4 regions of the Nitratireductor sp. OM-1 genome follow, and region 1 is predicted to be linked to each of the others. Evidence: predicted binding sites of a transcription regulator. Region 1 holds the regulator's gene; each other region holds the start of a gene.
The links. Region 1 encodes LexA, which represses DNA repair genes until DNA is damaged. Its sites were predicted from a motif close to TGTTCNNNNTGTGTTCNG; they were not measured.

Region 1 (7,826 bases):
CGGCAATGGACGAGCCGTCGAACATGACGCCATCGGCGAACATGTCCTCATCCACTGCCGTGACATCCATCGTGACATGGTGAAGCTTGCCTCTTGGATCCGTGAAGCGAAGATCGACGAACTTTACGTCGTTTTCCTTGATCTGCTTCATGATGTCTTGTGCTGTGGTCATATTCGCTTTCCTGTTTGCGATGAGCTTGCCTGATGATCCGGACATGGTCCGGGAACTACTGATTTGGGTCAGACTGCGTCTGCGCCGGTCTCGCCGGTGCGGATGCGGATGACCTCTTCAACATTGGTGACGAAGATCTTGCCGTCGCCGATGCGGCCTGTCTGGGCTGCCTTGCGGATCGCCTCGATGGCGGCGTCGACGGTTTCGTCCGGCAGGACGACCTCGATCTTCACCTTGGGGAGGAAGTCGACGACATATTCCGCCCCGCGATAGAGCTCGGTGTGGCCTTTCTGGCGTCCGAAACCCTTCGCCTCGATGACAGTGATGCCCTGAAGGCCGATTTCCTGAAGGGCCTCCTTCACCTCATCTAGCTTGAAGGGTTTGATGATCGCTTCGACCTTTTTCATGCCTCGGTGGCCTCCAAATGGGTTCAGGGACGGATGGTCCGCATCCCTTATTGCTCCGGTTCGGTTGAAGCACGAAACATGCCAACTCGTGACAGAGCCTTGCATGTTGCGTGCCAAACGCTGCATTCTGCGTCTTGAGAATTGGCGCGACGCGGTTTTCTCCGGCTTTGGCATGCTAGGCGAGCGCCCCCGGATAGCAAGATGGGAACCATGCGGTGCGGTTCGCAGTTTGAGACTTGCTTAAAAAATATGCAATGAGCCGAAGAAAGCGGCAGCTTGTTATGCGTATGGTTGTTCTGACACCTGAAGAAATGGGCAATGTGGATCGCGCGGCCATCACAGCCGGCCCTCATGACGGGTACGGGCTGATGCGCAATGCCGGCGCGGCGGTGGCCGATCTGATCCTCGAGCGGTTTTCCGGCGCTGCCGGCGTCGCGGTTTTATGCGGACCGGGCAACAATGGGGGGGACGGCTATGTCATTGCGCGGCTTCTGGCCGAGCGCGGCGTCAATGTTCGCCTGTTCGCCGATGCTGCGCCGCAGGAAGACAGCGATGCCGCCAGGGCGCGTGAAGACTGTTTTGTAACGCCCGAGGCGCTGGCCGATTTTCGCCCCGAGACCGGCTGGCTGGTGGTTGACGCGCTCTATGGCGCCGGGCTTTCAAAGCCAGTTGAGGGCATCGAGGCCGAACTCATCGAGCGGGTTGCTGCTGCGGGCGTCCCGGTGGTTGCCGTCGATCTTCCGTCCGGTCTTTCGGGGCTCACGGGCAAACCGCTGGGAAGCTGCTTCGATGCGGACCTGACCGTCACGTTTTTCCGCAAAAAGCCGGGGCATCTGCTCATGCCCGGTCGACGCCTGTGCGGCGAGCTGGTCGTGGCCGATATCGGCATTGCCGAGATGGCGCTTGCATCAATGGATATCGCCCTCTGGGAGAATGGTCCGGCGCTCTGGCGCGACGGCGTGCCGGCGGTGGAGATCGATGCGCATAAATATGTGCGTGGTCATGTGGCCGTCGTTTCGGGCGGTGGCGCATCCACTGGTGCAGCGCGGCTTGCCGCGCGTGGCGCGGCGCGCGCCGGGGCAGGGGCCGTGACGGTGCTTTCGCCTGCAAACGCCCTGTCGGTGAACGCGATGCACCTGACCTCGATCATGCTGCGCAAGGCGGAGGCGGTGGATGAACTCATCGCCTTCCTCGATGAGCGAAAACCGACAGCCGCCGTTCTCGGTCCGGCAGCCGGTACAGGCGAGCGCACGCGCAGCTTCGCGCTGGGCTTTCTGGAGCGCGATGAAGGGCTGAAAGGGCTGGTGCTGGATGCCGACGCCATCACCGCCTTTGCCGATACGCCCGATACGCTCTTCGAGGCCGTGAGAAGTTCCGTCATAGCGACCGTGCTGACGCCGCATGAAGGAGAGTTCGCGCGGCTCTTTGGCGACCTTGCGGCTGACGCTTCCATGTCCAAGGTGGAGCGTGCGCGCGCAGCGGCAGAGCGCTCAGGAGCGGTGATCATCCTGAAGGGGGCGGACACGGTCGTCGCCTGCCCGGACGGGCGCGCCGCGATCAACACCAACGGATCGCGTTTCCTGGCGACGGCGGGCTCTGGCGATGTTCTGTGCGGGATTGTGGCCAGCCTTCTGGCGCAGGGCATGCCGGTCTTCGAGGCGGCATCGGCCGGCGTGTGGCTGCATGCAGAGGCTGGCGGGATGTTCGGCCGGGGCCTGATTGCGGAGGATCTGCCCGAGATGCTTCCGCATGTCTTCCAGGCGCTCTTCCCGGACGATGTTAGCTGAACCGACGCGGAGCTTGAAAAGAGCGCGCATTCTGGATGCCGGATGGCATCGGAGCCGGGGCATGCCTGAAGCCGCCCCGGATAGTCTTAAACTCAGTAGCGGCGCATCAGGCCGACGAGGCGACCCTGCACCTTGACGCGGTCGGGGCCGAAGATACGGGTTTCGTAAGCCGGATTGGCCGCTTCAAGGGCAATCGATGCGCCCTTGCGGCGGAAGCGCTTCAGCGTTGCCTCTTCCTGATCCACCAGCGCCACGACGATCTCGCCGGGATTGGCGGTCTGCGTCTCGCGGATGATCACCGTGTCGCCATCGAAAATGCCCGCATCGATCATCGAGTCGCCCTTGACCTCAAGCGCGTAGTGATCGCCACCGGTCAGCATGTCCGGCGGAACCGCGATGGAATGGGTCTGGTGCTGAATGGCGTCGATGGGGACACCGGCAGCGATGCGGCCCATGACAGGCACGGAGACGACGCCGGAAAGCGCGTCATCATTGCTGGCGGCAGGCTTGGAGGCCGCTGGCGCGGGCGTCTTGCCGAGGCTGCCCTCGATGACGCTTGGCGAAAAGCCGCGCGCGGCGGAATTGAGGCCGGGCGCGATGGAATCGGGAAGCCGCAGAACCTCCAGCGCACGCGCCCTGTTCGGGAGCCGGCGAATGAAGCCGCGCTCCTCCAGAGCCGTGATCAGCCGGTGAATGCCGGACTTGGAGGCGAGGTCGAGCGCCTCCTTCATTTCATCGAAGGAGGGCGGGATTCCGGTCTCCTTCAGTCGTTCATGGATGAACAGAAGAAGTTCGTGCTGCTTGCGGGTCAGCATGGGCGCCACCGAGAATCAGTTAAAAACAAAACCAGAACATACTCTATATGTTCCAGTTGTGTTCCGCAACCGTCCGGTTGCAGCGCTTATGGCGCGGCGAAAAGCGCCTTGGCTCCGTCTGCCACGAACTGGACCGCGAGGGCTGCCAGAATGACGCCCAGGAGGCGCGTCAGGATGGAGCGTCCCGTTTCGCCCAGAAAGCGGTCCACGCGCTCCGCCAGCGTGAAAACGGCATAGGTGAGGAGGATTGTTCCAAGCAGGATGCCGAGCAGCGCGATGGTGCCAAGGATCGAATTGAACTCGCCCGAAAGAAGCACGGTTGCCGAGATGGCGCCGGGACCCGCGATCAGCGGAATGGCCAGCGGGAAGGCGGCGATGTTGCGGATCATGTCGCGCGTGATCGCGCGCTCGGCGCTCTTCTCATGGCGCTCCTGGCGGCGCTCGAAGATCATCTCAAAGGCGATGAAGAACAGAAGCAGGCCGCCCGCCACGCGGAAGGCGGGAAGCGTGATGCCGAACACGGCCAGAATGACGCTGCCAGCGACGCCGAACAGGGCCAGAACGGCGAATCCGATGATGGCTGCGCGCACGGCCACCTGATTGCGCTCCGAGCGGTTCATGCCTGCTGTCAGCGCCAGAAAGAGCGGCGCAAGCCCTGGCGGGTCGACGGTTACCAGCAATGTGACGAAGGCGTTGAAAACGGTATCGTAACCAGGCATCGGGTTCTCCTTGCGGCCTCTCTAGCCCAGCTTGGATGCGAGGGAAAAGCCCTCATTCTTCACGCAGGCTCGCTTCCTGCGACAATTTGTCAAGGCGCTCATCCCCAGGAGGTTCGTATGCGCCTGAAATTGCGTTGGATTTCCGTCATCAAAAACGGATGCTCAATTGGAGAATCGCTGACGGCTCATATATAAAGAGTATGTGATTCCTCATTAAGAATGTGACACGTTTTGACTGACCAGACGACGCCGAACGGATCGGGCGAGCCCGACGAAATCGAGCCGATTTCCATTGTCGAGGAGATGCAGCGCTCTTATCTCGATTATGCGATGAGCGTGATCGTGAGCCGCGCCCTGCCGGATGCACGCGATGGTCTGAAGCCGGTGCATCGGCGCATTCTCTATGCATCCCATGAGAGCGGTTACCACTGGAACCGCAAATATGTGAAATCGGCCCGTCCTGTTGCCGACGTGATGGGTAAGTATCACCCGCACGGCGATGCCGCCATCTACGACGCCCTGGTGCGTATGGCGCAGAACTGGTCCATGCGCCTGCCGCTGGTCGACGGGCAGGGCAATTTCGGCTCCATCGACGGCGATCCGCCGGCGGCAATGCGTTACACCGAGTCGCGTCTCACCAAGGGCGCGCATGAGCTTCTGGAAGACATCGACAAGGACACGGTCGATTTTCAGGACACCTATGACGGCTCCTCCAGCGAGCCGCGCGTGCTTCCGGCGCGCTATCCGAACCTTCTGGTCAATGGTTCGGGTGGTATCGCCGTCGGCATGGCGACAAATATTCCGCCGCACAATCTGGTCGAAGTCATCAATGGCTGCGTGGCGCTGATCGAGAACCCCGCACTCGGCCTGCCGCAGTTGCAGGAGATCATTCCCGGTCCCGATTTCCCGACCGGCGGCCTGATTCTCGGCCGTTCGGGCATTCGCAGCGCCTATGAGACGGGCCGCGGCTCGATCCTCATGCGCGGCAAGGTCTCGATCGAGCCGGCGCGCAATGATCGCGAAGCCATCATCATCACCGAAGTTCCCTATCAGGTGAACAAGGCGTCGATGATCGAAAAGATGGCCGAGCTGGTCCGCGACAAGCGCATTGAAGGCATTTCCGACATTCGCGACGAGAGTGACCGTCAGGGTTACCGCGTCGTGGTCGAGCTGAAGCGCGACGCCGTGGCCGATGTGGTGCTGAACCAGCTTTATCGCTTCACGCCGCTTCAGACCTCCTTTGGCGCCAACATGGTGGCGCTCAACGGCGGCAAGCCGGAACAGATGAACCTTCTTGATCTGCTCCAGGCCTTTGTCTACTTCCGCGAGGAAGTGGTCAGCCGGCGCACCAAGTACCTGCTGCGCAAGGCGCGCGAGCGCGCGCACGTCCTCGTCGGCCTGGCGATTGCCGTTGCCAATATCGACGAGGTGATCAAGCTCATCCGTCACGCGCCCGATCCGCAGACCGCGCGCGAACAGTTGATGGAGCGCCGCTGGCCGGCCTCCGATGTGGAAGCGCTGATCCTGCTGATCGACGATCCGCGTCACCGCATCAATGAGGATGGCACCTACAATCTGTCCGAAGAACAGGCGCGTTCGATCCTCGAGCTGCGTCTCCAGCGCCTGACCGCGCTCGGACGCGACGAGATTGCCGACGAATTGAACAAGATCGGTGTGGAGATTGCGGATTTCCTCGAGATCCTGTCTTCGCGCGCCCGCATTCAGCAGATCGTCAAGGACGAGCTCATCGGCGTGCGCGACGAGTTCGGCACGCCGCGCCGCACCGAGATCACCGAAGGTGGCGCAGATCTCGACGATGAGGATCTGATCCAGCGTGAGGACATGGTTGTTACGGTCACGCGCAAGGGCTACATCAAGCGCGTGCCGCTTTCGATCTACCGGGCGCAGGCGCGTGGCGGCAAGGGCCGCTCGGGCATGTCGACCAAGGACGAGGATTTCGTCACCCAGCTCTTCGTCGCCAACACCCACACGCCGATCCTGTTCTTCTCCTCGCGTGGCATTGTCTACAAGGAGAAGGTCTGGCGTCTGCCGGTCGGTACGCCGCAATCGGTTGGCAAGTTCCTGCGCAACATGCTGCCGCTCGAAGAGGGCGAGAGCATCACCACGATCATGCCGCTTCCGGAGGATGAAGAGAGCTGGGGCGCGCTGGACGTCATGTTCGCCACCACGCGCGGCACGGTGCGGCGCAACAAGCTGTCGGATTTCGTTCAGGTCAACCGCAATGGCAAGATCGCCATGAAGCTGGATGATCCGAGCGACGAGATCCTCGGCGTCTTCACCTGTACCGAAGACGACGACGTTCTGCTGACGGCGGCTTCGGGGCAGTGTATCCGCTTCTGCGTCACCGATGTGCGCGTCTTTGCCGGACGCAACTCGATTGGCGTGCGCGGCATCAATCTGGCCGAGGGCGACCGGGTCATTTCCATGGCCATCCTGGCCCATGTGGAGGCGAGCCCGTCCGAACGCGCTGCCTATCTCAAGCAGGCCGCGGCCGAGCGGCGTCAGGCTTCGGGTGAAGAAGAGGAAGTGGCGCTCACCAACGAGGATGTCGGTGAGGAGGAAAGCCTCTCCACGGAGCGCTTCGAAGAGCTTCAGGCGCGCGAGCAGATGGTTCTGACCGTCAGCGAGTTCGGCTATGGCAAGCGCTCGTCCAGCTACGACTTCCGTGTCACCGGACGTGGCGGCAAGGGCATTCGCGCCACCGATGTCTCCAAAACCGGCGAGATCGGTCCGCTCATCGCGGCGTTCCCGGTCGAGCAGGAAGACCAGATCATGCTGGTTTCCAATGCCGGTCAGGTCATCCGCGTTCCGGTCGGTGGCATCCGCATCGCAAGCCGCGCCACCAAGGGCGTGACCATCTTCAACACGGCCAAGGGCGAGAAGGTCGTTTCGGTTGAGCGTATTTCCGATACGCAGGCCGAAGAAGAAGAGATGGAAGCGCTGGACGGAGAAGCCGCAGCCGAGGCGGGGGATGCTCCTGCCGCCAACGCGGAAACGCCCGACACTGGTTCTGACACTGATGCCGACAATGGCGCTGGCGAAGACGGTGCTTCTGGCGGCGAGGGCGCTGCCGAATAATCGGCAGCCTTCTTCCAAACGTAAGGGGCAGGGGTCCGTTCCTGCCCTTTAACGCAGGCGGCTATGGCCCGTGTTGCGCACGCGGTTTTCCAGCTTGATGCGGTTGGCCTCTTCATGAAGGCCGACCGCCGTTGCGATCAGCATGGCGACGGTCATTGCGGCAGCGAGCGTAAAGATAAGCATGGCTTGTCTCCTTTGGCCTGTTAACGAAGAGAGACGCCATTTGGTTTCATGGCTGGCGCTCTCCCTGCCATTGGTGTCCTGACTAGCCCAACTGGTTCGAACCGTTCTTGAATGGGGCGTTCATGCCTCGTTCATGCGCTCTGCGGCGTTGTGCCCGACGGGGCTGCCGTGGCGTGATTGCTGAATTGCCATCGCCCGGCAAGACGGATAAAAGCACGCCATGACCGAACGAACAGCCTTTTATGCCGGGTCCTTCGATCCACTGACAAATGGCCACCTGGATGTGCTCAAGGGCGCGCTCACGGTATCTGACCGCATTGTCGTCGGGATCGGCCTTCACCCGGGCAAGAAGCCGCTTTTTTCCTATGAGGAGCGCGTCGCTCTGATCCAGCGCTCTGCGCTGGCCGAGCTTGGCGACGATGCCGGGCGCATTGAGGTCGTCGCGTTTGACGGGCTGGTCATCGATGCGGCGCGCGAGCATGGCGCATCGATCATGATCCGCGGCCTGCGCGATGGCACCGATCTCGATTATGAAATGCAGATGGCGGGCATGAATGAAACCATGGCGCCCGACCTGCAGACTGTTTTTTTGCCGGCAAGTCCTTCCGTGCGCACAATTACCGCCACACTTGTACGGCAGATCG
Region 2 (7,826 bases), 330 kb from region 1:
ACAAGCTTTCCCTGAAATATTTCACCCAGAACAAGCGACAGGCAGTTGTCGAGAGCGCACAGGAGCAGATCGCAGCCCGTGCGCAGGACATTCTCTCGCTTCTGGGGCGCGAGCGCAGTTCGCTGGAAAAATTCGGCGTCATTCTCGATCAGACCTCCAATGGCCTGAGCGGGCGCGATCTCTCGCACGACATTCTGCGCAAGATCGTCGGCATCATGGCGGCCGCCACCGAGACCACGATCCAGCAGGGGCGGCAGATCAGCCAGGCGATGGAGGAGAAGTCCAACGAGCTGGAAGAGATGCGCACCAAGCTCGCCCAGTACAAGAAGCTCGCCGACACCGATCCGCTGACCAGGATCTGGAACCGGCGTGCCTTCGACAAGCGCATGGCGGATGTCTATGACGACCAGCGCTCGGTCATGTTCCACGCGCTGATCCTTGCAGACATTGATGGCTTCAAGGCGTTCAACGATCACTATGGTCATCCGGTGGGCGACCGGATTCTTCAGGGCGTTGCACAGATCCTCAAGACACAGTCGACCACAGACTGCTTCGTTGCGCGCACCGGCGGCGAGGAATTCGCCATTATTGTCGAGGGGTTATCGGAAGAAGCGACCATGAAGGTTGCAGAAGCCATACGTCTCGCCGTGGAAAAGGCGGAGTTCGTCATCGGGGCCGGCGTTCGCAATTACGGCCCCATCCACATCTCGCTCGGCGTGTGCATGGCGGCAGACGCCGGCGATGCCGAAGAGCTCTACGCAAAGGCCGATCAGGCGCTTTACGCGTCGAAAGTCGACGGTCGAAACCGGGCAACGCTCTTCTCGCGGATCCCCAAGGGGAAGTTCACGAAGAACTGGCTTCTTTACAGGCAGGACTGAGGGTTAAGTCCAGGCATTGCGCCGCACGCATTTTGTTAAATTTTGCCTACACTTTGACGGGTAAGACGTCGAATTCCAACCGATCTGTGCTAAACGGAGAGGCAAGGGGCGATTTGCGCGCGATTCATGTCGCTGCTTTCCATTCAAGTGAGGATACTGACCATGTTGAAGAAATCCATCGCTGTTGCGCTCGTGGCGGGCTTTGCCGCCGGCTGCGTGACCAGCACAGACCCGTATACCGGTCAGCAGAAGATCTCCAACACGGCCGGCGGCGCAGGGCTCGGCGCGCTGGCGGGTGCGGGCATTGGACTTCTGGCTGGTGGCGATGACCGCCGCAATGCGCTGATCGGCGCCGGCATCGGTGCGCTCGCCGGCGGCGCCATTGGCTCCTATATGGACCAGCAGGAAGCGCAGCTTCGCGGCCAGCTTCAGGGCACGGGCGTGAGCGTCACCCGTCAGGGCGACTACATCATCCTCAACATGCCGTCGAACATCACCTTCGCAACCGATTCGTCGACCATCCAGCCGGCGTTCTACTCCACGCTGAATTCGGTGGCGCTGGTGCTCAACAAGTACAACCGCACCCTCGTCGACGTGTTCGGCTTCACCGATTCCACCGGCAGCCCGAGCTACAACATGGACCTGTCGCAGCGTCGCGCCAGCTCAGTTGCCAGCTACCTGATCTCGCAGGGCGCGGCCAGCCAGCGCTTCGCGGTCATCGGTCGTGGCGAGAGCCAGCCGATTGCGTCCAACGCAACGCCGGAAGGCCGCGCACAGAACCGTCGCGTGGAAATCCGTCTGTCGCCGCTCACCGGCGCCTGATCGAGCACACAGCGGTCATACGCAAAAAGAAAAGCCGCCGGCGCATCGCCGGCGGCTTTTTTCGTGTCCGTTATAAGGTCGCGCGGTCAGCCGGCGGCGATGGCGGCAGCGATCCGCGCGGCAAGGCGGGCATTGTTCTTCACCAGCGCAATGTTGGTGGTGAGGCTTGCGCCATCGGTCAGCTCCAGAATGCGGGCCAGCAGGAACGGCGTCACATCCTTGCCCGAAATGCCCTTTTCGGTCGCCTCCTTCTGGGCGGTGGCGATGTATCCGGCCATCACGTCGGCAGCGATTTCCTCATCCGCCGGAACCGGGTTGGCAATCAGCATTCCGCCGTCGATGCCAAGCGCCCTGCGCGTTGCCTGGAAACGGGCAATCGCCTCGGCCGTGTCGAGCCGCAGCGGCGCGGTGTAGGGCGACTGGCGCGACCAGAAAGCCGGCATCGTGTCGGTGCCATAGGCCACGACCGGCACGCCGCGCGTCTCCAGAACCTCGAGCGTCTTTTCCGTGTCGAGAATGGCCTTGGGGCCAGCCGAAACGACGATCACCGGCGTCTGGGCCAACTCGTCCAGATCGGCGGAAATGTCGAAGCTCGTCTCCGCGCCCTTGTGAACGCCGCCAATGCCGCCGGTGGCGAAAACCGGGATGCCGGCCATCTGCGCGGCAATCATGGTCGCGGCCACCGTGGTGCCGCCGCTCTTGCCTTCGGCAATGGCGAAGGCGAGGTCGGCGCGCGACAGCTTCATCGGATCCTTGGCCTGCGCCAGCGCCTCGCGCTCATGGTCGGAAAGGCCGACCTTCAGCCGCCCGTCGATCACGGCGATGGTGGCGGGAACAGCACCTTCTTCACGGATCAGAGCCTCCACGTCGCTCGCCATCTCATTGTTGCGCGGCCACGGCATGCCATGGGTGATGATGGTGCTTTCCAGAGCCACCACCGGCTTGCCGGCGGCAAGGGCTTCGGCGACGGGCGCGTGGATGTCGATAATGTTCTTGGACTGCACGGGGGAGGCTCCTTTATGAAACTGGTTGCGGCGCGGGCACCCGCTCAAGCGCCGCATGGAAGGCGGTATCGTCGAATTCCGGCGCTGCCGAGGCGCTGGCGATCACAAGTCCGGACGCCGCGACGCCCTCGCGCACGGCCTGCGGCAAGGGCGTTCCGCGCATCAGCGCCGTCAGCGTCGCGCCGGTCAGCGCATCGCCGGCACCGGTCACGTCCACGATCTCATCGATCCGCGGCGGCGTTATCTGCCACAGCCCTTCGGGGGTGAAAATCATGACCGATCCGCCACCCCCGGTGATCACGCCGGCGCTTAGGCCAAGCGCGCGCAGCGCCTCGATGGCGCGGGGAAGGGCGGCCTCGTCATCAAGGCCTGCAAGGCTGCGCGCCTCGCGCACATTCATGAAGAGAACGGCGATCTGCGGAAAACTGGCGGTCAGCCGCCCCGCCTTTGCGGGCGAGACCGCGATGGCGTAGAGCGGCGCGCCGGCCCGGATCTCCGCAAGTCTGGCCACCGCATCTTCAGGCATGTTGGCGTCGCACAGGATCGCATCGGCCTGTTCGGCGGCATGCCGCGCCTTCGAGCGGCGCATCTGTTTGGGAAAGGCCGTATCGTAAAGCGCCATGTCCGCGAACCCGGTGATCAGCTCGCCATCATGGTCGAGGATCGCCGTATAGCTGGGCGTCGCGCGGTCGAGAAACGTGGCGGAGAGGTCCTCAAAGCCCGCATCCTCGATGGCGCGCGCCACGGCGCTGCCGGCTGCATCGCCGCCACGAAGAGACATGAGCGACACCGCAGCGCCGCGTCGGCTCGCGATGCGCGCCGCATTGAAGATGCCGCCGCCCACTTCTTCGCTCATCCGTCCGGGGTTGGATGTGGCGGGAATGTGCGGCGCATTAAGGCGTCCGCGCCGGTCCGGATGCGCGCCGCCAATGGCCAGCAGGCGAGGGGTTTTATCCGCGTTCATGGCGCTCTCCCGCGAATCGAAATGCGCCCCCGCAATCCCCTTCGCCGCCACGGCCTTCCTGAGCGGCAGAGAGGCTGTCCGGCATGTTGTTGCGCGTACAAAAATAGAACAAATCTGGTTTGTCTATGTTTTTCAATATTTTGGTGCCTATTGCAAAAGTAGAACAAAAGAGGTACAGATAATCATCGCGGATTTGGCGGAACCGCCTCCATTGACCTCGAAGGGGTGTTGTATCATGGCTCAGAATTCATTGCGGCTTGTAGAGGATAATTCGGTGGACAAAACCAAGGCTCTGGACGCGGCGCTATCGCAGATTGAACGGTCCTTCGGCAAGGGCTCGATCATGCGGCTCGGCGCCAACGATCAGGTGGTCGAGATCGAGACCATCTCCACCGGGTCTCTGGGCCTCGATATTGCTCTGGGCGTGGGCGGTCTGCCGCGCGGCCGTATTATCGAGATTTATGGCCCGGAAAGCTCCGGTAAGACGACACTCGCGCTGCACACGGTGGCCGAGGCGCAGAAGAAGGGCGGCATTTGCGGCTTCATCGACGCCGAGCATGCGCTCGATCCGGTCTATGCCCGCAAACTGGGCGTCGATCTGGAAAACCTTCTCATTTCGCAGCCCGACACGGGCGAGCAGGCGCTTGAGATCTGTGACACGCTGGTGCGCTCCGGCGCGCTCGACGTGATCGTGGTCGACTCGGTCGCCGCGCTGACGCCGCGGGCCGAAATCGAAGGCGAGATGGGCGATTCCCTGCCAGGCATGCAGGCCCGCCTGATGAGCCAGGCGCTGCGCAAGCTCACCGCTTCCATTTCGCGCTCCAAGACCATGGTCATCTTCATCAACCAGATCCGCATGAAGATCGGTGTGATGTTCGGCTCGCCCGAGACGACGACGGGCGGTAACGCGCTGAAATTCTACTCCTCGGTCCGTCTCGACATTCGCCGCATCGGCTCCGTCAAGGACCGTGACGAAGTGGTCGGCAACCAGACCCGCATCAAGGTGGTGAAGAACAAGATGGCTCCGCCCTTCAAGCAGGTCGAGTTCGACATCATGTATGGCGAGGGCGTGTCCAAGACCGGCGAGCTGGTCGACCTTGGCGTGAAGGCCGGGATCGTCGAGAAGTCGGGCGCATGGTTCTCCTACAATTCCCAGCGTCTGGGGCAGGGGCGTGAAAACGCCAAGCAGTTCCTGCGCGACAATCCCGAGGCGGCGCAGGAGATCGAGCTGGCGCTGCGCCAGAATGCCGGTCTCATCGCCGAAAAATTCCTTGAGGATGGCGGCCCCGGCGACCAGGATGGCGCTGACGATTGATAATTTGAGTGACGCCGACTGTCGGATGTGACCGTTGGCTGACTGTGAAAGACAAGACACCGCCGCTCGCCGGCGGTGTTTTTTTGTGTAAAGCCCGCATGATGTGCGCTGGCTTACGGGATTTCTGGACACGTCCCGGTGCTGGCGTTAAAAGGCGGACTTCTATTCCCCGCACCCTTGGACGGGCTTCTCGCAAAGGCTGAAACATGAGTGGCGTCAACGACATCCGGTCGACCTTTCTCGACTATTTCAAGAAAAACGGTCATGAGATCGTGGCCTCCGGCCCGCTCGTGCCGCGCAACGATCCGACCCTCATGTTCACCAATGCGGGCATGGTGCCGTTCAAGAACGTGTTCACCGGTCTGGAAACGCGGCCCTATGATCGCGCGGTAACGGCGCAGAAATGCGTGCGCGCCGGCGGCAAGCACAACGATCTCGACAATGTCGGCTACACGGCCCGCCATCATACCTTCTTCGAGATGATGGGCAATTTCTCCTTCGGCGACTATTTCAAGGACCGCGCCATCGAATTGGCCTGGAACCTGGTCACCAGGGAATTCGGCCTCGATGCAAAGCGCCTTCTGGTCACCGTCTACCACACGGATGACGAGGCAGCCGAGTTCTGGAAGAAGATCGCCGGCCTGCCGGATGAGCGCATCATCCGCATCGCCACCAACGACAATTTCTGGGCCATGGGCGATACCGGCCCGTGCGGTCCGTGCTCGGAAATTTTTTACGATCACGGCGAGGACATCCCCGGCGGTCCGCCCGGAAGCCCGGATGAGGATGGCGACCGCTTCATCGAGATCTGGAATCTCGTCTTCATGCAGTTCGAGCAGCTGACGCCGGAAGAGCGGGTCAACCTGCCGCGTCCGTCCATCGATACGGGCATGGGGCTTGAGCGCGTCGCAGCCGTTCTGCAGGGCGTGCATGACAATTACGACATCGACCTGTTCCGCGCGCTGATCCACGCTTCGGAAGAGGCCACCGGCGTCAAGGCGCAGGGCGCGCAGCATGCCAGCCACAAGGTCATCGCCGACCATTTGCGCGCCGCGAGCTTCCTCATTGCCGATGGCGTTCTGCCGTCCAATGAAGGCCGCGGCTATGTGCTGCGCCGCATCATGCGCCGCGCCATGCGTCACGCCCAGCTTCTCGGTTCGAAGGAGCCGCTCATGTGGCGTCTCGTGCCGGCGCTGGTGCGCGAGATGGGCCGCGCCTATCCCGAGCTGGTGCGCGGCGAGCCGCTCATCACCGAAACGCTCAAGCTCGAGGAAACCCGTTTCCGCAAGACGCTCGCGCGCGGTCTCACGCTTCTCTCCGACGCCACCAGCGACATGGACGAGGGCGACCGGCTCGATGGCGAGACCGCCTTCAAACTCTATGACACCTATGGCTTCCCGCTCGATCTGACGCAGGATGCGCTGCGCCAGCGCGGCATCCATGTCGATCTCACCGGCTTCAATGACGCGATGGAGCGTCAGAAGGCCGAGGCGCGGGCCAACTGGGCCGGTTCCGGCGAGGCCGCAACCGAGGCCGTCTGGTTCGCCGTCAAGGACAAGACCGGTGGCAGCGACTTCCTCGGCTATGAAACCGAAGAGGCCGAGGGCGTGGTTTCGGCTCTCGTGCGCGATGGGGCGATGGTCGAGCACGCCAGCGATGGCGACGAGGTGATCGTCGTCACCAACCAGACGCCGTTCTACGGTGAGTCCGGTGGCCAGGTGGGCGACACCGGCGTGATTGCCGGAGAGGGCTTCTCCATCGCCATTGGCGACACCCAGAAGAAGGGCGACGGTCTGCTGGTTCACATGGGCCGCGTCGAGGGTGGTCAGGTCAAGGTCGGCGATGTCGTCGCGCTGAAGGTCGATCACGTGCGCCGTCGCCGCGTACGCGCCAACCATTCGGCAACACATCTCCTGCACGAGGCGCTGCGCGAGGTTCTGGGCTCGCATGTGGCGCAGAAGGGCTCGCTGGTCGCGCCCGAGCGTCTGCGCTTCGACTTCTCGCACCCCAAGCCCATCACCGAGGCCGAGCTTGCCCGCGTGGAAGACATCGCAAACCGCATCGTTCTCCAGAACGCGCCGGTCGAAACGCACCTCATGGCCGTCGATGACGCCATCGAGGCTGGCGCAATGGCGCTGTTCGGCGAAAAATATGGCGACGAGGTTCGCGTCGTCTCCATGGGCACCGCGCAGGATGGCGAGAAGGAAGGCAAGACCTATTCGCTTGAACTGTGTGGCGGCACCCATGTGACGGCGACCGGAGATATCGGCCTGATCCGCATCGTCTCCGAAGGCGCGGTCGCCGCCGGTGTTCGTCGTCTCGAGGCGCTCACGGGCGAAGCTGCCCGCCATTATCTTGGCGAGCAGGAGCAGCAGCTGAAGCGCGCCGCCGGCGCGCTGAAGGTCGCGCCCGCCGATGTGCCCGCCCGTCTGGAAGCCGTGCTTGAAGAGCGCCGCAAGCTGGAGCGCGAGTTGAGCGAAGCCCGCCGCAAACTCGCCCTTGGCGGCGGTGGTTCCGCCTCGGATGGCGGCGCGGAGACGGTTGCCGGCGTTGGCTTCATGGGCCGCGTGGTCGATGGCATTTCGCCCAAGGATCTGAAGCCGCTCGCCGATGATGGCAAGGCGTCGCTGGGGTCGGGCGTCACCGTGTTCGTCGGCACGTCGGATGAAGGCAAGGCCAGCGTCGTGGTGGGCGTCACCAAGGATCTGGTCGACCGCTTCAGCGCTGTCGATCTCGTGCGCGTCGCGTCTGCCGCCATTGGCGGCAAGGGCGGCGGCGGTCGTCCCGACATGGCGCAGGCCGGTGGTCCCGATGGCTCGAAGGCCGCCGAAGCCATTGCCGCA
Region 3 (7,826 bases), 130 kb from region 1:
GCAGCCTTCACCATCATCGGCGCGGCGCGGCTGGGCTTTGCGCTCTTTCCCGGTTTCTCCTCAAGGCATCCGGTCCGCAAATATGCGGCCGGCGCAGCACTTATGGTCTGCTTCCTCTACCTTTTCATTTCCGGAGCGGGCGTGGCCGCGCAGCGCAGCTTTCTCATGCTGGCCGTCATGCTTCTGGCGCTTCTGTTCGACCGCGCCGCGCTCACCATGCGCAATCTCGCCATCGCTGCGCTGGTGGTAATTGCGGTTTCGCCGCATGAGGTGGTCGGTCCGGGGTTTCAGATGTCCTTTGCTGCGACGGCGGCGCTCATTGCCGGCTATGCGGCCTGGAACCGGCGTCGTGAACGGGCATTCGGACGCAACTCTGCCGAGACCGAACCTTCTGGCGCGCGTCGTCTTTTCCGCCTTGTTCTGGTCTATGCGGGCGGCCTGGCGCTCACTTCGCTGATCGCAGGTGTGGCGACCACGCTCTATGGTGTCTGGCATTTCCAGCGCGCATCGCCACTGGCGCTTGGGGCCAATCTCGCGGCCATGCCCGTCGTCTCTTTTGTCGTCATGCCATCGGCAGTCGCCGCCATGGCCACGATGCCCTTCAATCTCGATGGCTGGGCGCTTGCCCTCATGGGGCGGGGCATCTCGACAGTCATGGCTATCGCGCACTGGTTTTCTGAGCGCACGCCATTCGATGCGACGGGCGCGATCCCGCTGTCAGCCACACTGAGCCTGAGCTGCGCGCTGGCCATTCTCACGCTCACAACCACCCGTTTGTGGCTGGCGGCTGTTCCGTTCCTGCTGGCGGGCGGCGTGCTTCTGGCAAACCGCGATCTGCCCGACATGTTCGTTTCTGAAGATGCGCGACTGGTCGCGGTCCAGATCGGGGACGACACGCTCGCCGTCAATCGCGTGCGCCCCAACGGGTTTTCTATGGAGAACTGGTTGCGCGCAGCGGGCGCGGGAACGGTGCGCAAGCCCGCCGGTTCGAAAGGCGCGTCGCTGTCCGACCTTCTCGCAGATCAGAGCATCGGCCGTTTCCTGTGCAATCAATCTCTCTGCGTTCTGCGGCATCCAGAGGGTATGCGGATCGCGCATGTGAAGAAGTCAGAGGATGCCGCGACCGTGCGGCGCAGCATCATCGCTCTTTGCGCATCGGTCGATCTGGTCGTGGTGAATGATCCAGCGCTTGATCGGCAGTGCAGTGAAGATGGCGCGCGCATCATCACGGCGCGCGATCTTGCGCGTCGCGGCAGCGCCGAAGTCCGCTTTTCGGAAGGCGCCGGGATGCCGCACATCGCCTTCGCGATCCGCGAGCCATACCGGCCCTGGCATGAACACCGGCAATACTCACGGGCGTCGAAAGGGCTTGGCCCTTACAGGCGCAAAGACAGAGAATGACCGACGCACCATTGTCTTCTTGATTAATGAAAACAGATGGATACGCCGCTATATTGACTCTCTACATGCGCTTTCACGTGCGGCCTGAAGCGAGATCAGCCGACAAGGCCCATGAAGGCTTTTGCAGCGTGCGGTGCGCGGATCTTTCCTTCATGAATGAAGTAGACGAACACATCACGCGGCTTCTTCTCCGCCGTGAAGCCGGGGTCAACAATCGGCAAATCGTCTGGCTGTCCGCCTTCGGCCCATTGCTCTGCGCGTCTGGCCCAGTTCTCCAGTTCGGCGGGCGGATAGGCCGTGGGCACATCGTCCTCGCCACGCTGGAGGCGCGCATAGACGAAGTTACCCGTCACATCGGCAATCTCGGGATAGGTGTTGTGGTGGGCGTAGCAGATGGCCGCGCCATATTTGCGAACCAGCTGCGGGAATTCAGACGTGCAGAAGGAATCGTGCCGCACTTCAAGAACGTGCCGCAGCGCGATGCCGTCACGCTCGGCCGGCAACAGTTTCAGGAACCCTTCGAAATCTTCCGGGTCGAACTTCTTCGTTGGCGCGAACTGCCAGACGAGCGGGCCGAGTTTGTCACCCATTTCCGTGATGCCGGAACCCAGAAATTTCTCAAGAGAAGCAGAGGCTTCCGAAAGAACCTTGCGGTTCGTCACGAAGCGGTTCCCTTTGAGTGAAAAGACAAAACCATCCGGGGCCTCATCCGCCCATTTGGCATAGGTGGCCGGCTTCTGGCTGCCGTAATAGGTACCGTTCACCTCGATGGTCGGCACCTGTCGCGCCGCATATTCGAGCTGCCGCTTCTTTGGAAGGTCGTCGGGATAGAATGTGCCTTCCCAGGGCTGAAACGTCCAGCCGCCCATGCCGGCGCGAATGGTGCCTGCGCTCATCGTCTTACTCCGCTGCCTGGGCCTTGCCGGCTGGCCGGCGCTCCAGAAGTTCTTTCAGGAATTTGCCGGTGTAGCTGCGCGGCTCGGCCATCACATCGTCGATGGAGCCGCAGGCCACGAGCTCGCCGCCGCCATCACCGCCTTCGGGGCCCAGGTCCAGCACCCAGTCGGCGGTCTTGATGACTTCGAGATTGTGCTCGATCACCACCACCGTGTTGCCCTGGTCCACCAGCTCATGCAGCACTTCGAGCAGCTTGGCCACATCGTGGAAATGCAGACCCGTGGTCGGCTCGTCCAGAATGTAGAGCGTGCGCCCGGTTGCCCGCTTGGAGAGTTCCTTGGCGAGCTTGATGCGCTGCGCCTCACCGCCGGAGAGTGTGGTCGCCTGCTGGCCGATATGGATATAGCCGAGCCCCACGCGCGAGAGCGTGACGAGCTTGTCGCGCACGGCCGGAACGGCGGAGAAGAACTCCACGCCTTCATCCACCGTCATCTCGAGTACGTCGGCAATCGACTTGCCCTTGAAGGTGACGTCGAGCGTCTCGCGGTTGTAGCGCTTGCCGTGGCAGACGTCGCAGGTCACATAGACATCCGGCAGGAAGTGCATCTCGATCTTGATGACGCCATCGCCCTGACAGGCCTCGCAGCGCCCGCCCTTCACATTGAAGGAGAAGCGACCCGGCTGATAGCCGCGCGCCTTGGCCTCGGGCAGGCCTGCGAACCAGTCGCGGATCGGTGTGAACGCGCCCGTATAGGTGGCCGGGTTGGAGCGCGGCGTGCGGCCGATGGGCGACTGGTCGATATCGATGACCTTGTCGAGATGCTCAAGCCCTTCGAGCCGGTCGTGATCGGCCGGTTGTTCGCGCGACCCCATGATGCGGCGCGACGCGGCCTTGAACAGCGTCTCGATCAGAAGCGTGGACTTTCCGCCGCCAGAAACGCCGGTGACGCAGGCAAACGTGCCAAGCGGCACATCCGCCGTCACGTTTTTCAGATTGTTGCCGCGCGCGCCCACGACGCGAATGCGCCGCTTCTTGGAGATTTCACGGCGCTGCTCCGGCATCGGGATTGCCATCTCGCCGGTGAGATATTTGCCGGTGACCGAGGCCGGATTGGCCATGATTTCCTGCGGCGTGCCTTCGGCGATGATCTGTCCGCCATGAACACCGGCTGCCGGGCCGATATCGACCACATAGTCGGCGGTCAGAATGGCGTCCTCGTCGTGTTCCACCACGATCACCGTGTTGCCGAGATCGCGCAGATGTCTGAGCGTCGCCAGCAGGCGGTCATTGTCGCGCTGGTGCAGGCCAATGGAGGGTTCGTCCAGAACATAGAGCACGCCCGTCAGACCGGAGCCGATCTGCGAGGCCAGACGAATGCGCTGGCTTTCGCCGCCCGACAGCGTGCCCGAATTGCGCGACAGGGTCAGATATTCCAGCCCGACATCGTTGAGGAAGCGCAGCCGCTCGCGGATCTCCTTGAGGATGCGCACCGCGATTTCGTTCTGCTTGTCGTTCAGATGCTCCGGCAGTTCCTCGAACCATGCGCCGGCCTTGCTGATCGACATGCCCGTGACCTGGCCGATATGCAGACCGTCGATCTTGACGGCGAGCGCTTCGGGCTTCAGCCGGTGACCATCACAGGCGGGGCAGGGATGGGCCGACATGTAGCGCTCGATCTCCTCGCGCATCCAGGCCGATTCCGTCTCTTTCCAGCGCCGCTGAAGATTGACCACGACACCCTCGAAAGGCTTGGTGGTGCGGTAGCTGCGCAGGCCGTCATCGTAGTCGAAGACGATTTTCCTATCGCCGGTGCCGTTCAGGATCGCGTCCTTGCCATCGTCCGGCAGATCGCGCCAGCGGTCGCCCACCTTGAAGCCAAATTCGCGGCCAAGCGCTTCCAGCGTCTGCAGATAGTAGGGCGAAGTGGATTTGGCCCAGGGCGCGATGGCGCCTTCGCGCAGGATCGCATTGTCGTCCGGCACCACGAGATTGGGGTCGATGGCGCGCTGGCTACCCAGACCGTCACAGGTGGGGCAGGCGCCGGCCGGATTGTTGAACGAGAAGAGACGCGGCTCGATCTCCGGAATGGTGAAGCCGGAGACCGGACAGGCGAATTTCTCGGAGAAAACGATGCGCTCATGCGTCTCGTTCTTCGATTTGTTTGCGCCGCCGCCCTTGGCGGTCGCGCCTTCTGAAAGAGGCTTGTCGGCAAACTCAGCGACAGCCAGCCCCTCGGCGAGCTTCAGGCAGGTTTCAAGCGAATCCGCCAGGCGTGTCGCCAGATCGGCGCGCACCACGACGCGGTCCACCACCACATCGATGTCGTGCTTGTACTTCTTGTCGAGCGCGGGCACATCGGCGATCTCGTAGAAGACGCCGTCCACCTTCACGCGCTGAAAGCCCTTTTTCTGAAGCTCCGCCATCTCTTTGCGGTACTCGCCTTTGCGCCCACGCACGATGGGGGCGAGAATGTAAAGGCGTGTGCCTTCCTCCAGCGCCATCACCCGGTCCACCATCTGGCTCACGGTCTGGCTCTCGATGGGAAGGCCGGTCGCCGGCGAATAGGGCACGCCCACACGCGCGAAGAGAAGGCGCATATAGTCGTAGATCTCCGTCACCGTGCCGACGGTGGAGCGGGGATTCTTCGACGTGGTCTTCTGCTCGATGGAAATGGCTGGCGAAAGCCCGTCGATCTGGTCGACATCCGGCTTCTGCATCATTTCCAGGAACTGGCGCGCATAGGCCGAAAGGCTTTCGACATAGCGCCGCTGACCTTCGGCATAGATCGTGTCGAAGGCGAGCGAAGACTTGCCCGAGCCCGACAGGCCGGTCATGACGATCAGCTTTTCGCGCGGAAGGTCGAGATCGACATTCTTGAGATTGTGCTCGCGCGCGCCGCGAATGGTGATGGACTTGTGTTCTGGCATGCCCCGTCGCTGCCTGTCTCATTTATCTGGTGTGGCCGGCAGCATGCCGGACCATGCTTCATGTAGGAAACGCGCCGCAAATGTCGATGGGCCGCGCGGCCCGCTGACAGACGAGGGCGTTTCGACGTTGCGGGGGTTGTCCCTCGTTTTAAAAAAAAGAGCAAGGGAAAAGAACAAATATCGAACACGCTCCTGACACGATCATCCTGCGCCGGGCTGGCTCTCGTGAGCATCCGTTACAGAAGATCACATTTTCGCCTGCGCCGCCGCATCGCCTTGACCGCCATTAACCAAAGGCGCAGTATCATTTTCGTCAGTGCTCGTGGCTGTTGGCCGCCCTTGAAACCGCGCCGGTGGGCGCTTCGGGCGCGCATGGTTGCTTGAGCACGCTGACACCGAGCAAAGCCTCGTAACGCGAAGAAGGAGGGAGGCATGACTCCACCTGACCGATTTATCGGGCTTCGCCTCTCGCGCGAAGCCACAGCTGGCTGATCGGTCCTGAGCGCATTACCGTCTCGTACGATCTTGCGTTCCCGACGCGGTCCATGGCGATTGAGGGCACTGCACCGCAGAACCTTTTTCGTCGGCAGGCACGACAACGCTGGCGGCTGGCTGCCCCACGAAAATCTAATCTCTTTGAAGACAGGGACGGTGAAACCCGTCCTGCCTGATGATTACCGGTAAACCACTCCCGGTACGGAGGGTCAGAAGACCCGAAGCCCCGCGCGCTTGAAGAATAGCGGCGGGGCTTTTCCTGTTTCTGTTGCGCCTTTCTGCGCTCCCCGGAAGGGGCTCATTGACAGGCATTCCGTCAGGTGCGAACATAAGAGGAACAAATGAGCTGTGGACGAGACCGGAGCAGGGGCAGCGGGAGAGCGCGCGCCAGCCCTGCTTGCGATAAAGTGCGCGGCAGATTTCGGATAAGCGTGGAGAAGCGTTATGGCGGGCAGCGTCAACAAGGTCATTCTGGTGGGAAATCTGGGTGCAGACCCGGAAATCCGCCGGCTCAACTCCGGTGATCCGGTGGTCAACATCCGCATCGCGACCTCGGAAACCTGGCGTGATCGCCAGTCCGGCGAGCGGCGCGAGCGCACCGAGTGGCACAATGTCGTGATCTTCAACGACAATCTTGCCAAGGTGGCGGAACAGTATCTGAAGAAGGGCGCCAAGGTTTACGTCGAGGGCCAGCTCCAGACGCGCAAATGGACCGACCAGAACGGTCAGGACCGCTACACGACGGAAATCGTTCTGCAGAAGTTCCGTGGCGAACTGCAGATGCTCGACACGCGCGGGCAGGGCGGTGACAACCAGGTCGGTTATGGCGGCGGCGGTGGTCGCAGCTCCGATTTCGGCCAGTCCGGTCCCGCCGATACCGGTGGCAGCAGCGGTGGCGGCGGTGGCGGTTACTCGCAGAACCTCGACGACGAAATTCCGTTCTGAGGCGGAACAATCGCATGAAAAAGCCCGGCAGAGCCGCTTCGACCGCACCGTGTCTGAGCAGGCCTGCCGGGCTTTTCTTTTTTGCGGTGGCGACGGCCCTTGCGCCATCGCCGGTGAGTGCCGGTGAAGCGGATGTTGTCGCGGTCGAAATCATTGCTGACGGTGATGGAGCCCATCGCTTCGACGTGACGGTCGAGCATGGGGACGAGGGCTGGGATCACTATGCAGACCGCTGGGATGTGCTGGATGACGCTGGCAGGGTCATCGCCTCCCGAACGCTTCTCCACCCACATGTGAATGAACAGCCTTTTACGCGCAGCCTTTCAGGTGTCGCGCTGCCAGGGGGGCTCGGTCATGTGACTGTGCGTGCGCACGACACCGTGCACGGGCTTGGCGGTCGCATCATGCGCGTCGCAATCCCCGGGCGCGAAGGCGATGGCGGTTAATGCCTGCTCTCTTAAGCGCAGCGGGCTGACATCGTGCAGAATGGCAAGCCGGGTTGGATCGGTGTGCTGGCGACGATCCACCGGAGTTCTCAGCACCTCTGGCTGTAACCGTCGGGTGCGAAGCACTCACCCGAGCATCAGAACACGGCAGCGATCGCCTTCTTCAGCTGCCGGCGAGCCGGGCTCGCGCACGATCAGTGCATTGGATGCGGCCAGCGTGGTCAGCATGGAGGAATCCTGCAGCGTGAACGGCGTGGCGATCAGCCCTTCGGAGCCAGGCGCCACCGAGGCGCGAACATAGTCGCGACGTTCATCGTTTGCCCGCAGCGCCTTTGCCAGAACAGCCGAGCGCAGATCCGGCGCATAGCTGCGCTGGCCAAGCCGGGCAATAAGCGGACGCAGAAACAGATGCGCGCAGACGAGGCTGGAAACCGGGTTGCCAGGCAGGCCAAGCACACGCATGTCACCCAGCCGCCCGAACATCAGCGGTTTGCCGGGGCGCATGGCGATTTTCCAGAAATCAAGCGACATGCCCGCATCGAGCAGCGCTTGCCGCACCAGATCGCGCGCACCGACCGAAGCGCCGCCAAGCGTCACCAGAACATGCGCACCGGCGGCAGCGGCACTGCGCACCGCGTCGGAGATCGCCGCGCTGTCGTCGGGGATGATGCCGAGATCGAGAATGCGCGCGCCTTCCCTGCGCGCCAGAGCGCC
Region 4 (7,826 bases), 210 kb from region 1:
CAGATCTTCAGCGCCTCTGCGCCACTATGCGCGCAGACCACCTCGAAATACTCGGCCAGAAGCCGGCTTTCGAGCAGCTTCACATTGGAAGGGACATCATCGACGACAAGGATGCGCGCGGTCATGGTCGGCTCCTCAGATGAATACTGGAGAGGCCGGGTGCAGCATCAGGCGTCTCCGAGATAGGATTTGATCGTTTCGATGAAGCTCGGCACGGAGATCGGCTTGGAAATGTAAGCCTCGCATCCGCCCTGGCGGATCCGCTCCTCATCGCCCTTCATCGCAAAGGCCGTGACCGCGATGACCGGGATCGTGTGCAGATCGTCATCCTGCTTGAGCCATTTGGTGACTTCCAGACCGGAAACCTCCGGCAGCTGGATGTCCATCAGGATGAGGTCAGGCCGATGCTCACGCGCAAGATCAAGCGCATGCAGCCCGTCGCGCGTACGCACTGTCTCATAACCGCTTGCCTCAATGAGATCGCGAAAGAGCTTCATGTTGAGCTCATTGTCTTCGACGATCATGACTTTCTTCGACATCAAACCCCGTCCCACTCAACTCCGCCGTAACAGCAGACCGCCGGTTGCCGACCGCGATGTGCGATACACCGAAATTTCAGACGCCACCCTTGCACGATTTGATTTATGAATCGGTAATGGACGCCTGCGAATCGTAGTCTTCCAGCATAACGGCCTTGGTTTTGCGCGCAATTCACGTGTTGAAAATGCAGCAGCGGGCCAAACACCCTATATTGAGGATGAACCATGCAACGCGAGGAAGCCGAAACCATTGCCGTGTCCGCCCTGGCCTTCATTGCGGCAGACGGCGAACTTCTGCCGCGCTTCCTGTCGCTGACCGGCATCGAGGCCCACCAGATCCGCGCTGCCGCCGCCGAACCGGGTTTTCTGGCGGGTGTTCTGCAGTTCGTGCTGGCGCATGAGCCGACAGTGCTGCGCTTTTGCGAAGAAAGCGGCATCGCGCCCGAGCGGGTTGCGCGCGCGCCAGCCGCCCTGCCCCATGGCAACACATCTTACGACATTCAGCCCTGACACGATTTGGACGGCACAAACATGACGATCGATCCGGAAACCTCCCGGCAAATTGACGAATTATCGCTCAGCAGCGATCCCCTGCTGGTGCTCGATGTGGACGACGTGATCCTGGAATTCATCCGGCCGTTTCCGGAATATCTGCGCACGCGCGGCTTCGAGCTGAAGCTCGAGAGCTTCGGCCTCAACGGAAACGTCACCGACCTCGCCTCCGGAGACCGCGTGAGCAATGAAACCGTGGCGCAGCTCGTCGATGCGTTTTTCGAGGTCCAGCATGACTGGCAGGCGCTGGCCGAAGACGCCTCCGAAACCATTGCACGGCTTTCGAAAGCAAGCCAGGTGGTGCTCCTGACCGCCATGCCCCACCGCTACCGGCAGACGCGCCGCACCCTGCTCGACCAGCTGGAAATGCACTATCCGCTGCTCACGACCGAGCGCGCCAAGGGCCCGGCCATCCAGCGCCTGCGCGGCAAGCACCAGCGTCCCGTCGCCTTCGTCGACGACATGTATTACAACCTCGTCTCGGTGCGCGACACGGTGGAGGACGCGCATCTCTTCCACCTGATGGCCGACAATTCCGTGCGCACGCTGATGCCGCCGATCCCCGAGGGCGTAACGGCGGTGGAACACTGGAAAGAGGCCGGGGAGAAGATCGCCCGCTCACTGCAAATCTAGAGAAACTCCAACAAAAGTGGAAACCGGCTTTGCGGCTGGAATTATGCAAAATCAATAAGATAGCGCATTACCGGTGAACCTTTTTTCGTCAGCAACGCTCTAAAGGTTCACACCGCACCTGCCGGGCCTGGCAAAGACAACGTCGCGCCCGGCCAGAACCAAAGCGCATCACAGCATCACACGCTCAAAGCGAAAACCGCATCAGCGGCCGCCCCGCCTTGCGCTCGGCGACCGTCTGGAACCCGGCCTTTTCAAAGACCCGCGTCGACCCCACGAACAGGCCGATGGAACGCTTGTCGTTCGACCGGGTGATCGGGCAGGCTTCCAGCAGGCGCGCGCCATTTTGCCGGGCAAAATCGATACCGGCGGCAACGAGCGCGTGAGACAGTCCCTTTCGGCGCGCCGAGCTTCGCAGGAAGAAGCACGAGATCGCCCAGATTCCGTCCTCACGCTCCTCGCCCTCTTCCAGTGGCGCGGAGACACGCCCCTTGTTGTTCCATTCGGGAATGTCGGCGCGCGGCCCGATCTGCATCCAGCCATCCGCCTGCGCGCCATCCATGAGCAAGAGCCCCGGAGGCGGGCCGGCTGCAATCCGCGCCTTGATGTGATCCCTGTTGCTCTCGCGGTCGTTTTGTCGCCGCACCGCCGGTGGCAGACGAAAATGCGTGCACCAGCAACCATAACAGGCGCCCTGCCTGCCAAACAAATCCTCGAATGCCGACCACAAATCCGGCGTCAGGGGCGCGATCCGATAGTCCACCCTGACCTCTTGCAACCCGGCTTCTGGCAACCCGGCCTCCTCCATACCGCAGCTTGTGCCATGACGGCGTTTCAAGTAAGATGCATGTTCACTTTATGTTCACATGATCGATCATGCCTGTCAACGCCCTCCCGCATGGCATTTGCCGCGATTGCCTGACCCCGGCGAACACCGCATCGCGGCGTTGCCGGTCATGCGGGAGCCCGCGCATGCTCGCCCATGCCGAGCTTGACCGCCTGTCTCTCGCGCATGTCGACTGCGATGCCTTCTACGCATCGGTGGAGAAGCGGGACAACCCGGCCCTTCGCGACAGGCCCGTCATCATTGGTGGCGGCAAACGCGGTGTCGTCTCCACCGCCTGCTACATCGCCCGCATCCACGGCGTTCGCTCCGCCATGCCCATGTTCAAGGCGCTCGAAGCATGCCCCGAGGCTGTCGTGGTCAAGCCGGACATGGAGAAATATTCAAGGGTCGGCCGCCAGGTGCGCTCGATGATGGAGGCGCTCACCCCTATGGTCGAGCCGCTGTCCATCGACGAAGCCTTTCTCGATCTCGCCGGCACGGAAAAGCTGCATGGCGCGCCGGCGGCCATGGTGCTCGCCCGCTTCGCGCGGCAGGTGGAAGAGGAAATCGGCATCACCGTTTCGGTCGGCCTCTCCTACTGCAAGTTCTTGGCCAAAGTCGCTTCAGACCTGGACAAGCCGCGCGGCTTTTCCGTGATCGGTCAGGAAGAGGCCGTCAGTTTTCTTCAGAAACAACCCGTCACGCTCATCTGGGGCGTCGGCAAGGCCTTTGCCGCCACGCTCGGCAAGGATGGCATCCGCACCATCGGTCAGCTTCAAACCATGGAGCGCAACGAGCTGATGCGGCGTTACGGCACGATGGGCGACCGGCTCTATCACCTTTCGCGCGGCATGGATGAACGTGGCGTGAAACCGCGCAGTGAAGCAAAAAGCGTTTCGTCTGAAACCACGTTCAACACGGATCTGTCCCGGATGGAGGATCTGGTGCCGGTCCTGCGCGCGTTGTCCGAGCGGGTTTCCGCCCGGCTTAAGGAAGCCGACATTGCCGGCCGAACCGTCGTTCTGAAACTCAAAACCGCCGACTTCCGGCTGCGCACCCGCAACCGGCAGCTCGGAGACCCGACACGGCTCGCCGACCGCATCTTTCACACAGGGCTGGAACTCCTGAAACGGGAGGTGGACGGCACCCGCTTTCGCCTTCTTGGCATCGGTGTCAGCGACCTGACCGACGCCGGCAGGGCCGATCCGCAAGACCTTGTCGACGGGCTTTCCCACAAGCGCGCACTCGCCGAGGGAGCCATTGACAGCCTGCGCGAAAAATTCGGCAAACAGGCTGTCGAGACCGGCTATACGTTCGGGCGCTCCAAAGTTGCGCGCCCGCAGCGCGACGGCGAGGATTGAGCCAGCTGCTTGGGGCCTGCCCTACTGGCCGCGAAGCTCATCAACACGCTGCCGAACCGCGTCACGCCGATCCTTCGTATCTGGATGCGTGGAGAACCAGCCAGTCTCATCGGAACCGCCAGCGTCCTCAACCACACGGTCCAGAAGCCCCACAAAAGCCAACGGATCGCGGCCCGCCTTCGCCATCAGCCCGACACTGTAGAGATCGGCATGGGTCTCGAACTCACGCGAATAGACAAGGGTCTGCAGAGCGCTTGCCTGCACGATCACATCATCGACCAACTGGCTCGCATCACCACCGATCAGCCCCACCATGAAACCAATGCCCAGAACGCGATAGATCTGCTGCAGCGAGTGCCGCTCGCGCACATGGCCGATCTCATGGGCGATGACGCCGGCAATCTCGTCGTCAGACCGGGCAAGCCCGACCAGTTCGTCCGTAACAATGATCGTGCCGCCCGGCAGCGCCAGCGCATTCGCGCCTATCATGCCGCCCTGCCGCAGTTCCAGTCTCAGCGCGGGTCCATCATCGCCTGCGATCTGCGCCAGTTCATCGAACATGTCGTGCAGCGCCCTCTGGCGCTCTTCGGCAAGTTCCGAGGGGGAGAACACGGTGCGATCCACCGTCTCAAGCGTTCCCCGGTCCATCGCGACAATGATGGGCTGCGGCGTCACCAGCGCGGCCCCCGAAGCCAGAAGCGGGACGCCAAACCGGTAGACGACGAAGATGAGCCCCATCGTCACCACGGCGGCAGCCGCCACGAAGCCCAGATGTCCCTCAAGACGCATCAGCCGCGCGAAGAAGCTGCCACCCGTCTTCAGGAAGCCGTCCACATCGGCACCAAGCGGGGCTTCGAAAACACCGCCATCGGCAAAGGTGATCTTGCGCGGCACACCGGCAACCGGGTCGGAGACGGAAGCGATTACCGGCTCCAGCGCCTCCGTTTCATCGGCAAGACGCAGCACCAGCCGTTCCGGAACGCCGGAAAGGTTGGCCGCCACGACACGCGAGGAACCGGGTGGGAAGTAACGTCCCTCAATCATGGCCTATCCCTGTTTCGACGCAATCGACCATGCAGGTCTGGAGAATGGCGCAAGCCCTCAAAGTCCGAAATCGATGCCTTCGATATCGAAGAACTCGGCCGCGCCGACATTGCCCTCCGGTGCGGCTTCATCGACGAAATCGTCAAGCGGGCCGACCGCAAACACACCAGTGCTGACCACCAGATAGCGCCAGCTGCGCACTGCGGCCCACGGCCGCAAGAGGCCAAGCGTCAAAATGGTGGCGAACAGGTTTGAGACCAGAATCCAGACATAGCGGAGCCGCCCCACACGTGATGTGAAACGGTGCTGGCCATCAAGCACGGTGTGATTGTAGGCGATATTGCGCACACCGGCCTCATAGAAGAGATAGGCAAGCGCCAGCGCAATATAGGCACCGATGGAAGCGCCAGTCAGGATGCCGGCCATCGATCCATAATTGAAGACATCGAATAGCTCATCCTGACCGAGCCGAAGCGTGTTTCCCGCCGAGACAACGCCGAAACCGATCAGGAAGCCCCCTCCGACGAAAACCATCAGGACAAGCCCGATGAAGATAACCGTCACTCCCAGATTTCCGTAAAGCGCGGTGAGCGGCGCCTGCGTTTCAAAGCGGGTCGATCCATAGCCCAGATGGCGACCGAGATAGTTGCGTGCCAATTTCGAAGCCACGGGAGCAAGAAGCCCTGCGGATACAAGGGCGACCACCGGCATGATCACGAAGGCGAAAAATGCGCCCCAATAGGTCCCGCGGAAATTCAGCCGCACATTGCGATAGCTGGTCATCCGTGCGTTGAAGGCCATCGACTTGTTCAGAAGCCACGGAAAGGCAATCAGATAAGGAATGATGAGCAGCCCGAAGAATGGCGAAACACTGATCAGCACATTGTAGGCAAGCAGAAAGGCCACCACGATGATGCGCCCGATCAGGATTCTGGTGGGCCGCGCGTGGTATTCGAAATTGTGCCCGTCGAGCCAGCTGTTTCCATAAAAATAGCGCAACCGGCGCACCTTCGCCCAGGCAGTGTAAATGCCGAGCGTGATGATCGACAGGAACAGATTGACGATCCAGATACCAAAATACTCAGAAGCGCGCCCGGTGAAGGAAAACGGAAGATGCACAGGCGTTTGGCGGCTTTCCGCCGCCGTCTCAACGTAATTCATGAAAAACAGGCCCCAAAACTAAAAAATAATGAAAAATCCCTGATCGCGGAAATTTGCAAAAACGACCAGAAGTTGCTGCGCTCACCTTGTGGCGCAACGCCTAAACAAGTTCAACCTCCACAACGCCTGGCACCGCCCGCATGGCGGCTGCAACCTGCGGCGAGATACGGTAGCGGTTGGGTAACCCGACCTCGATCTCGCCCTGCCCGCCTTCCTTGATGACGACGAGGCTCACCTGCGCGTCGCCGCGCTGGGTCAGCTGCGAGGAGATGGCGGCCAGCGGCTTGGGGTCGCGCAGATAGATGCGCAGCGCCTTCTGCATCCGGCAGGCTTCCTCCTCAAGCGACTGCACGCCCTGAATGCGCAGATTGACGCCTTCGGGCCGGTTTTCAGCCCCCACCATGATAACCACGGAGGAACCCGCTTCCAGAAGATCGCGATATTGCGCCAGCGCCTCGGAGAACAGAACGGCCTCATACTGTCCGGTGGCGTCGGACAACTGGATGATGCCCATCTTGTTGCCGGTGCGCGTGCGCCGCTCCTGCTTGGAGGTGACGGTGCCGGCAAGCCGCCCGGCGGTCGCCCCGCGCTTCACTGCAGCCTGGAACGTGCCCCAGTTCTGCACGCGCATTTTCTCGAGGATCTCGGCATACTCATCCAGCGGATGCGCCGAGAGATAGCAGCCGACCACCTGGAATTCGCGATGCAGCTTGTCGGCAGCGGACCATGGCTCGACCACCGGAAGATGGATCTTCTGCGGCTCGCCGCCGCCCGACATGCCGAAAATGTCGCCCTGCCCCATGGCAGCGTCTTCGGCCGCGCGTGCCGCCATGCCCATAAGCCGGTCGATGCCGCCGAACAGGGCCGCGCGGTCGAGACCGAAACAGTCGAATGCGCCCGCCTGAATCAGGCTTTCCAGAACACGTTTGCCGACGATCTTGGGATCGATGCGGGCGCAGAAATCCTCAAGGCTCTCAAACTGCTTCTCATTGCGCTTCTCGACGATGTGCTCCACCGCCGCGTCGCCCACGCCCTTGATGGCGGCGAGCGAGTAGAAAATCTTGTTCTCACCCACTTCGAACGGACGGTGCGAGGTCAGAACCGATGGCGACACGACTTCGATGTCGAGCCGCATGGCGTCGCGGCGGAAGTCGTTCAGCTTGTCGGAGTTGGCCATGTCGTAGGTCATCGACGCGGCGAGGAACTCGACCGGGTAATGCGCCTTCAGATAGGCCGTCTGATAGGAGACGATGGCGTAGGCAGCGGCGTGTGACTTGTTGAAGCCGTAGTCGGCGAACTTGGCGAGCAGGTCGAAGATGAAGTTTGCCTGCTGCTTGGAAACGCCGCGCTCGGTCGCGCCATCGACGAAGATGCCGCGCTGCTTCTCCATCTCCGCGCGGATCTTCTTGCCCATGGCGCGGCGCAGAAGGTCAGCCTGTCCGAGCGTGTAGCCGGCCAGCTCCTGCGCGATCTGCATCACCTGCTCCTGGTAAACGATAACGCCCTGCGTCTCCTTCACCAGATGGTCGATCTTGGGGTGGATCGAGGCGATTTCCTCGTCACCATGCTTGCGCGCATTGTAGGTGGGAATGTTCTCCATCGGACCGGGACGATAGAGCGCGACCAGCGCGATAATGTCCTCGATGCGGTCGGGCTTCATGCCGATCAGCGCCTTGCGCATGCCGGCCGATTCCACCTGGAACACGCCGACCG

Region 2: the regulator LexA is predicted to act here: its motif matches at 3,828-3,845, upstream of recA (recombinase RecA).
Region 3: the regulator LexA is predicted to act here: its motif matches at 5,396-5,413, upstream of uvrA (excinuclease ABC subunit UvrA).
Region 4: the regulator LexA is predicted to act here: its motif matches at 2,570-2,587, upstream of DEJ54_RS15935 (DNA polymerase IV).

Annotation. Positions count from the first base shown of each region.
Region 1 is NZ_CP029208.1:3,107,716-3,115,541, reverse strand. It holds gene glnA (type I glutamate--ammonia ligase) at 1-172, opposite strand, end outside; gene DEJ54_RS14880 (P-II family nitrogen regulator) at 241-579, opposite strand; gene DEJ54_RS14875 (NAD(P)H-hydrate dehydratase) at 861-2,366, shown strand; gene lexA (transcriptional repressor LexA) at 2,459-3,181, opposite strand; gene DEJ54_RS14865 (MarC family protein) at 3,268-3,900, opposite strand; gene gyrA (DNA gyrase subunit A) at 4,132-6,999, shown strand; gene DEJ54_RS23615 (hypothetical protein) at 7,048-7,182, opposite strand; gene coaD (pantetheine-phosphate adenylyltransferase) at 7,403-7,826, shown strand, end outside.
Region 2 is NZ_CP029208.1:2,777,291-2,785,116, forward strand. It holds gene DEJ54_RS13305 (GGDEF domain-containing protein) at 1-878, shown strand, start outside; gene DEJ54_RS13310 (OmpA family protein) at 1,041-1,700, shown strand; gene DEJ54_RS13315 (pseudouridine-5'-phosphate glycosidase) at 1,787-2,704, opposite strand; gene DEJ54_RS13320 (carbohydrate kinase family protein) at 2,718-3,668, opposite strand; gene recA (recombinase RecA) at 3,904-4,983, shown strand; gene alaS (alanine--tRNA ligase) at 5,190-7,826, shown strand, end outside.
Region 3 is NZ_CP029208.1:2,973,474-2,981,299, forward strand. It holds gene DEJ54_RS14230 (ComEC/Rec2 family competence protein) at 1-1,401, shown strand, start outside; gene DEJ54_RS14235 (DUF72 domain-containing protein) at 1,497-2,297, opposite strand; gene uvrA (excinuclease ABC subunit UvrA) at 2,302-5,226, opposite strand; gene DEJ54_RS14245 (single-stranded DNA-binding protein) at 6,166-6,666, shown strand; gene DEJ54_RS14250 (hypothetical protein) at 6,681-7,112, shown strand; gene glp (gephyrin-like molybdotransferase Glp) at 7,239-7,826, opposite strand, start outside.
Region 4 is NZ_CP029208.1:3,316,502-3,324,327, forward strand. It holds gene DEJ54_RS15910 (PleD family two-component system response regulator) at 1-125, opposite strand, end outside; gene DEJ54_RS15915 (response regulator) at 168-539, opposite strand; gene DEJ54_RS15920 (DUF3572 domain-containing protein) at 765-1,049, shown strand; gene DEJ54_RS15925 (hypothetical protein) at 1,071-1,724, shown strand; gene DEJ54_RS15930 (GNAT family N-acetyltransferase) at 1,909-2,484, opposite strand; gene DEJ54_RS15935 (DNA polymerase IV) at 2,598-3,908, shown strand; gene DEJ54_RS15940 (M48 family metallopeptidase) at 3,930-4,952, opposite strand; gene DEJ54_RS15945 (YjgN family protein) at 5,010-6,113, opposite strand; gene dnaE (DNA polymerase III subunit alpha) at 6,214-7,826, opposite strand, start outside.